2 regions of the Streptomyces daghestanicus genome follow, and region 1 is predicted to be linked to the other one. Evidence: riboswitches for the same ligand, from Rfam matches in the RefSeq annotation. Region 1 holds a riboswitch; the other holds the start of a gene.
What was found. A riboswitch is a leader RNA that binds a small molecule or an ion and turns the genes downstream of it on or off. The one in region 1 is predicted to bind cyclic di-AMP.

Region 1 (3,824 bases):
CACCCGCGCACAAGGCCCCAGGAGTCCCCCTGAGGCCCACGGGAACGCCTCAGGCGACCGGCGCGATCCGCATCCTGATGTCGTCCGCCGACAGCGTCCCCTTGGCCATCACATGGTCGCCGGAGGACTCACCGCGCAGCCGGCGCCCGATCCACGGCACCAGGTGCTCCCGCGCCCACTGCACGTCGTCCCGGCGGATGTCGAAGGTGCCGCGCGGCGGCAGCGGCGGCCAGGGCTGCTCGGGGTCGGCCGGCACCGGCAGGCCGAGGGCCTGTCCGGCGCGCAGCGCCACGCGCGTGTGCCCCTCGGGCGAGAGGTGCAGCCGGTCGGTGTCCCAGGCCCGGCGGTCCTGCACGCTGCGCAGCGACCACAGGTCGAGCACCGGGCAGCCGTAGCGGTCGGCGACGGCCCGCACATGCCCGTTGTACGTGGCGATCTTGCCGCGCAGGTGTTTCAGCACGGGCACCCGCCGGGTGTCGAAGCCGGTCGTCACCAGGACCGTGCCAGCCGCCGCGGCGAGCGCCGCCACCGCCCGCTCGAACCGCTCCGCCACCTCGTCCGGATCGGTGCCGGGCCGGATGATGTCGTTGCCGCCCGCACAGAAGGAGACCAGGTCCGGTTTGAGGCCGACGGCCTGGGGCACCTGGTCTGCCACGATCTGGTCGAGCAGCTTTCCGCGTACGGCGAGGTTGGTGTACGTGAAGTCGCCCTCGGGCCGCCGGTCCGCGAGCAGGACGGCGAGGCGGTCGGCCCAGCCGACGAACGCCCCGTCGGGGCCGGGGTCACCGACACCTTCGGTGAAGCTGTCACCCACGGCCACGTACGACCCGATCACTGCTCTCTCGTCACTCTTCGAATCGTCTGCCACATCGGCCCATGATTCACCTTCGAATGTGACCTACGCGACCGTAGGCAGGGGTTGACGGGCGGTGAGAAAGGCCACTCCTAAAGTGTTGGCCAACTCAGGAATAAGCGCAGCCCGTTCCCTGCGGCGCCGGCGTCGAAGGCCGGACCCGGGGATCGGGGTCCGGCCTTCGACGGGCAGCGGGGTGGCGTCCTGGTGGTGTCAGACGGTGACGCCCTGCGACCGCAGGTAGGCCAGCGGGTCGATGTCCGAGCCGTAGTCCGGCGTGGTGCGGATCTCGAAGTGCAGGTGCGGGCCGGTGACGTTGCCGGTGGCACCGGAGAGGCCGAGCTGCTGTCCGGCGGTGACGGCGGCGCCGCTGGAGACGGAGATCTGGGACAGGTGGGCGTACTGGGCGTAGTGGCCGTCGGCGAGCTTGATGACGACCTGGTTGCCGTACGCGCCGCCCCAGCCGGCGGAGACGACCGTGCCGGCGCCCACGGCCTGCACGGGCGTGCCGGTGGGGACGACGAAGTCGGTGCCGGTGTGGTAGCCGCTGGACCACATGCTGCCCGACTGGTGGTACGGGGTGCCGACGGCGCCGCCCGCCACGGGAGCCACGAAGGAGGCGGCCGAGGTGACCGCGGCCGTGTCGGCCGTCTTCTCGGCCTTCTCCGCCTTCTCGACCTTCTCGGTCTTCTCGGTCTTCTCCGTCCGGGCCGAGGCGCCCGAGGACTCGGCGGAGTCCGTGCCCGCCGCCTTGCCGCCGAGGGTGAGGGTGAGCTTGAGGCCGGGACGGATCAGCGACGGGTCGTCGCCGACGGCGTTCCGGTTGTCGGCGTAGAGCTTCTTCCAGCCGCCGCTGACGTGCTGGTCGTCGGCGATCTTCGCGAGGGAGTCGCCGGCCACCACGGTGTACGTGGCCTTCTGGGCGGCCTGCGCGGAAGCGGGGGCCGACACGGTGGCGGACTGGGCGGGAGCCGCGTGGGCCCCGGCGGCGCCCATGAGCGGCAGCGCGAGCGCGGCGCCACCGGTGCCGGCGACGGCCAGGGTGCGGGTCAGACGCTGGGTCTTGGTACGGCGGTGCTTACTCTTCGCGGGCATGTCGAATTCCTCTCCGGCGCCTGCGAGGTGAGCTGTCGGGTGCGGACTGGAGATGCCCGGCCGCGCCGAATGGCGCGGCTTTACCCCTAGCCTGTTCCGGGAACCGGAACAGGCGGTGTACCTGTGGGTCCCCCGCTCCTGCCGAATACGGGTGGTGAGTGGGTGCGGTCTCCGGTCGGCGGCAGGATTAGGCGTCCGTCCGGATCGGAGGTGAACGTAAGGGACCAGGTCGCACAGCGACAAGCGCGGGGTTTCCGGTAAAGGCGTTTCCCTTGATCCATTGAGGGAAAGATCCGTCACCCTGCGTCGACGGTGAAAAGGCCGGCGAGGGCAAACGCCCTTGAAAAGCACCTCGATTACATGGACATGCGGCGCGACGCACCGTCACGGATATGACGCTGCTCACGCGGTCATTCACCAGCGACTTTTATTACAGGCCGAGTTGGAAAGAAACCGTCAATTCGGACAGATGCAACAGACGTTACACGAAGGGGCAATAGCGACCCCTCGGAGCGGGGAAATGCCGTATCGTCGGCTGTGCCCGCCGCCGAGCAGCGGCAGCGGCACCGAGTGGGAGGAGTCCTCGTGACGCAGCAGGTCCCGTCGACGGAGCCCGAGCTGGCCGGAGTACGCAATTTCCGTGACGTGGGCGGCCTGCCCACCGTGGACGGGCGGCGGGTGCGGTTCGGGGTGCTGTTCCGCAGCGGCCACCTCGCCCACGCGACCGCCGAGGACGCCGCGTTCCTGACGGGCCTCGGCCTGCACACCGTCTTCGACTTCCGCAACGCAGCCGACCAGAAGCTCGAAGGCCCCGACGTGTCCCTGCCGGGCGTGCGCAATGTGAACCTGCCGCTGTCCGACCCCGCCGACGGCGCCGAGTTCTGGAAGATGGTCCGCGACGGCGACCTCGACCAGCTGCGGGAGATCCTCGCCGACGGCAAGGGCGCGGGCCGGATGATCGCGTCGTACCGCTCGATCGTCACGGACCGCACCGACGAGCACTCGCGGGTGCTGCACGCGCTCGCCGAGGACAGTGTCCCCGCCCTGATGCACTGCGCGGCCGGCAAGGACCGCGCGGGCCTGTCGATCGCGGTGACCCTGCTCGCCCTGGGCGTGGAGCGGGAGGCCATCGTCGAGGACTACCTGAAGTCCAACGAGAAACACCGCCGCTACAAGGTGAAGCGCAGCGGCTCCGCCGCCTCGGCCTACTCCCCCGAGGTCATGGAGCTGCTCAGTCCCCTGTTCGACGCGCGCGCCGAGTACCTGACGGCGGCCTTCGAGACGATCGAGCGGACCTGGGGCGACGTCGACACCTACCTGGAGCGGGGTCTGCGGATCACCCCGGCCACCCGGGAGCGGCTGCGCGACCGTCTGCTCGACTGAGTCCGGCTACTTCGCGCCGACCTCGAAGAGCAGGTAGACGAAGGCCGCGAAGACATGGCCGACGGCGATGTAGACGATGAGCCGCACCCACAGGGCGCGGGGGAACTTCTCCTCGATGTCACTCATGGCGTGCCTCCGGTGAGGGGCCCCAGGCACAGCGTGGCCGTGGGGCTCTGCAGCAGGGTGTGGACGAACAGCAGCTCGACCCCGTCGGGGTCCGCCGCGGCGATGCGGTGCGGGGTCAGCGAGTCGAAGTGCGCGCTGTCGCCGCGGGTGAGCAGGTGGGTGCCGTCCCCGAGGCGCAGCCGCAGCCGCCCGGCGAGGACGTGGAGCCACTCCTCGCCGGGGTGCACGCGCACGATGTCGCCCTGGGAGCCGTGCGGTACCTGGACCCTGAGGGCCTGCATGCCGCGGCCGGACGCGCCGGCCTGCCAGTAGGTCCAGCCGCCCGCGGCGGTCGGCTCCATGTCGGCGGCGCGGATCACGGCGTCCC
Region 2 (3,824 bases), on a different contig from region 1:
GAGCCGGTCTTGCCGCCCAGCACGTCCAGGTAGTGGTCGACCGGGTCCCGGCCGTCCTGCGGTCCCGCGGTCTCCAGGATCTGGCCGGTGACCAGCCGCTCGAAGGCCAGGGCCTGCACCCGGACCGCCTCGGGGCCGAGGTCGGCGAGGATCTGCGAGGCCCGGGCGAAGAGGAAGTCGCCGGTCAGGACCGCGACCGAGTTGTCCCAGCGGGTGTTCGCGCTGGGCACCCCGCGCCGCACGGCGGCCTCGTCCATCACGTCGTCGTGGTACAGCGTGGCGAGGTGCGTCAGCTCCACGACGACGGCCGAGGGCACCACGCCGGGGGCGTAGGGGTCGCCGAACTGGGCCGCGAGCATCACCAGCAGCGGCCGGAACCGCTTGCCGCCGGCCTTCACCAGGTGCTGGGCGGCCTCCGTGATGAAGGGCACCTCGCTCTTGGTTGCCTCGAGCAGCCCTTCCTCGACTGCCGCCATTCCGGCCTGGACATCGGCTTCCAGAGCCTGGTCCCGCACGCTCAGCCCGAACGGCCCGACGACGGTCACGAGGGGTCTCCTGTCTGCTGGTGTCTACTCGCGGTTACACGGCTGGTCGATAAGTCGCTGCCCTCACTCAAGTCAGCGTATCCGGTCACGTTTCGATCACCGATAGCGCCCACCGTTACAGGCCGGTCGGTATCGGATCATGAGCTGTATGTTTTTGATCAGGTGATATGAGCGGACAAGGATCGACATCGAGGGGCGGCGCCGACGTGGACACCGCCGGACCGCCGGGGGCGCCGGCGTGCGGGGCCCACCGAAGATCCCACCACTCCTCCCAACGCCGTGCGACCCGGGAACGTCACCCATTCGCCCCGCCGGCCCCCGCTCCCGCCTCACCCCGGCCCCGGTGAGCGGGGCACCCCCGCTCCGCCATCACTGGCCCGTAAAACCCCAGTTGACGTCATTGCCCGATTTGCGCCACTTGTCGACGCCCGTGAGTTGACTCACGTCCCGGCCGGTCCGCGCGTCGGCGCCCCGAGGCCGCCATCCCCTTGCCGCGCAAGCGAGTTGACTCTTGGCAGTCGCAAAGGATCAAGCACCCCAAATGCCTCAGACCAAGGTCAACAGGCACGTTAGGTGAAACCCGCACTTGTTCCGGACATGTGCTGTCGCATACGTTCCCGGCCTGTCGAGCGGACGCCGAATCCTGCCACCGCCCGGCACCCATCCGACTCAACACATTCACGGCAGGAGCGGGGGACCCAGGTAAGTCGCCGCGCCGGTCCTCGGACCGGAGCGGCTCGGGGTGAAGCCGCGCCGTACAGGGCGCGGCCGGGCACCTCCCCGCCCGAACCCGACAGCTCACCCCGCAGGCGTCAGGAGAGGGATTCACCATGCCTGCCAACAGCCTTCGGCGGATCACCGGGACCAACCGTCTCGCCCGCAAGCTCGCCGTCCTCGGCGCCGGCGCCGCCGTGCTCGCCCTGCCGGTCATGGGCGCCACCAGCGCGTCCGCCGCCGACTCGACGACGGCGACCACCACGGCCGCCCTGACCGCGGCCAACGGCTACAGCAACAACCTGGACGGCTGGATCCGCCAGTCGCTCGACATCATGGCCGAGAAGGGCATTCCGGGCACCTACAACGGCATCTACCGCAACATCATGCGGGAGTCGTCCGGCAACCAGTTCGCCATCAACAACTGGGACATCAACGCCGTCAACGGCACCCCGTCCAAGGGCCTGCTCCAGGTGATCCAGCCGACCTTCGACGCCTACCACGTCGAGGGCACCTCCTGGGACCTGTACGACCCGGTCGCCAACATCACCGCCGCCTGCAACTACGCGGCCGACCGGTACGGCTCCATGGACAACGTCTACAGCGCGTACTGAGCCCCGCGGCTCAGCTGAACAGTCGTTCGAGGACGACGGCCACGCCGTCGTCCTCGTTCGACGCGGTGACCTCGTCGGCCACCGCCCTCAGCTCCGGATGGGCGCCGGCCATGGCGACGCCGTGGGCCGCCCACAGGAACATCGGGATGTCGTTCGGCATGTCCCCGAAGGCGATCGTCCGCCGCGGGCTCAGCCCCAGGTGCTCGGCCGCCAGCGCCAGCCCGGTCGCCTTGGTGACCCCGCACGGCTGCAGCTCGACCGTCCCCGGCCCCGACATGGTGACCGTCGCCAGCGAACCGACCACCGCGCGCGCCGCGTCCGCCAGCTCGTCGTCGCCCAGCCACGGGTGGCGCAGCAGCACCTTGCTGATGGGCGCCGCCCACAGGTCGTCGCGCCGGTCCACCCGCTCGGCGGGCAGCGTCGGGTGCGGCATCAGGTAGCCCGGCTCGATGAGGGTGAGCCCGTCCACGCCGTCCTGGTCGACGGCGGCGTACACCTCGCCCACCTCGGCCTCGATCTTGCCGAGCGCGGTCTCGGCCAGCTCCCGGTCCAGGGTGACCGACCACAGCAGCCGGTCCGCGCCGGCGTCGTACACCTGCGCGCCCTGGCCGCACACGGCGAGCCCCCCGCCGCCGAGGTCGCCGAGGAGCGGGCGCACTCTCGGCGCCGGCCGACCCGTCACCACCAGGTGGTGCGCGCCGGCCCCGGCCACCCGCGCGAGCGCGGCGAGCGAGCGCTCGGAGACGGTGTCGTCGCCGCGGAGCAGCGTTCCGTCCAGATCGGTGGCGACGAGTGCGTATGCGGTGGGGTCCATGATCAGAGAATACGGACACGGCGGGCGTCCGACTCACCTCCGTCACACCCCGGTTCACACACCCGTCTGTCCGAAACCGCACGCAACACCGGCTAAAGGCGGTTCAAGAGCTGTGCACCGGTTGGCAGCAACATGCTCTGCTCTCTACCCTCCGCGCGGGCCCAGGGGTACCTTCCTTCTGTCCAGGGGGACTTGATCGGGGGGTCGGGTTGAGCAGTGGACGCGTTCGTGTGCTGAGGCCGGGGGAACTGGGCGCGGAGGAACGGGAGCACTGGCGTGAGCTGCGCGCCAAGTCGCACGCCCCGCGCAACCCCTTCATGGAACCGGAGTTCACCGAAGCGGTGGGCGCGGTCCGTCCCGGAGCGCGGGTGGCCGTGCTCCACGAGGGCGGCGAGAGAGCCGGTTTCCTGCCGTACGAGCGCGGGCCGCTGGGGCAGGGCCGGGCCATCGGTCTCGGGGTGTCGGACCGCCAGGGGGCGGTGCTGCGCCAGGGCGCGCTGCCCGACCCGCGCCGGCTGCTGCGCGCCTGTTCCCTGTCGAGCTTCGCCTTCGACAACCTGGAGGCCGGCCAAGGGCTGTTCACGCCGTACGCCGCCGAGGTGCACGCCTCCCACGTCATCGACGTCGCCGACGGCTACCCGGCGTACGAGGAGGCGCTGCGCGTCCGGTCCCCGAAGTTCCTGAGGACCACCCTCGCCAAGGAGCGGCGGCTGGGCCGGCAGGCCGGGGAGGTGCGGTTCGTGTTCGACGAACGCGAACCGGCCGCGCTGCGCACGCTCATGGCGTGGAAGTCGGCGCAGTACCGCAGGACGGGGCGGCGCGACCGGTTCGCCCAGCGGTGGATCACCGGGCTGGTCGGCCGGCTCGCCGTCACCCGGACCCCGGAGTGCACCGGCACCCTGTCCGTCCTCTACGCCGGTTCCCGCCCGGTCGCCGCCCACTTCGGGCTGCGTTCGTCGACGGTCCTGGCCTGCTGGTTCCCGGCGTACGACGTGGCGGCGGCGAAGTACTCGCCGGGCCTGGTGCTGCACCTGCGGATGGCGGAGGCCGCCGCCGCGGCGGGCATCGGGCTGCTCGACCTGGGACGGGGCGCGGCCGAGTACAAGGACTCGCTGAAGACGGGTGAACTGCCCGTGT

Region 2: linked by a shared signal. The riboswitch ahead of Sdagh_RS16620 (transglycosylase SLT domain-containing protein) and the one ahead of Sdagh_RS23745 (LysM peptidoglycan-binding domain-containing M23 family metallopeptidase) in region 1 are both predicted to bind cyclic di-AMP.

Annotation. Positions count from the first base shown of each region.
Region 1 is NZ_BNDX01000011.1:317,165-320,988, reverse strand. It holds gene Sdagh_RS23750 (SGNH/GDSL hydrolase family protein) at 50-835, opposite strand; gene Sdagh_RS23745 (LysM peptidoglycan-binding domain-containing M23 family metallopeptidase) at 1,067-1,948, opposite strand; cyclic di-AMP (ydaO/yuaA leader) riboswitch at 1,953-2,112, opposite strand; gene Sdagh_RS23740 (tyrosine-protein phosphatase) at 2,534-3,331, shown strand; gene Sdagh_RS23735 (DUF6126 family protein) at 3,338-3,457, opposite strand; gene Sdagh_RS23730 (helix-turn-helix domain-containing protein) at 3,454-3,824, opposite strand, start outside.
Region 2 is NZ_BNDX01000008.1:1,572,118-1,575,941, forward strand. It holds gene Sdagh_RS16615 (polyprenyl synthetase family protein) at 1-545, opposite strand, end outside; cyclic di-AMP (ydaO/yuaA leader) riboswitch at 1,209-1,371, shown strand; gene Sdagh_RS16620 (transglycosylase SLT domain-containing protein) at 1,376-1,873, shown strand; gene Sdagh_RS16625 (HAD family hydrolase) at 1,884-2,687, opposite strand; gene Sdagh_RS16630 (GNAT family N-acetyltransferase) at 2,918-3,824, shown strand, end outside.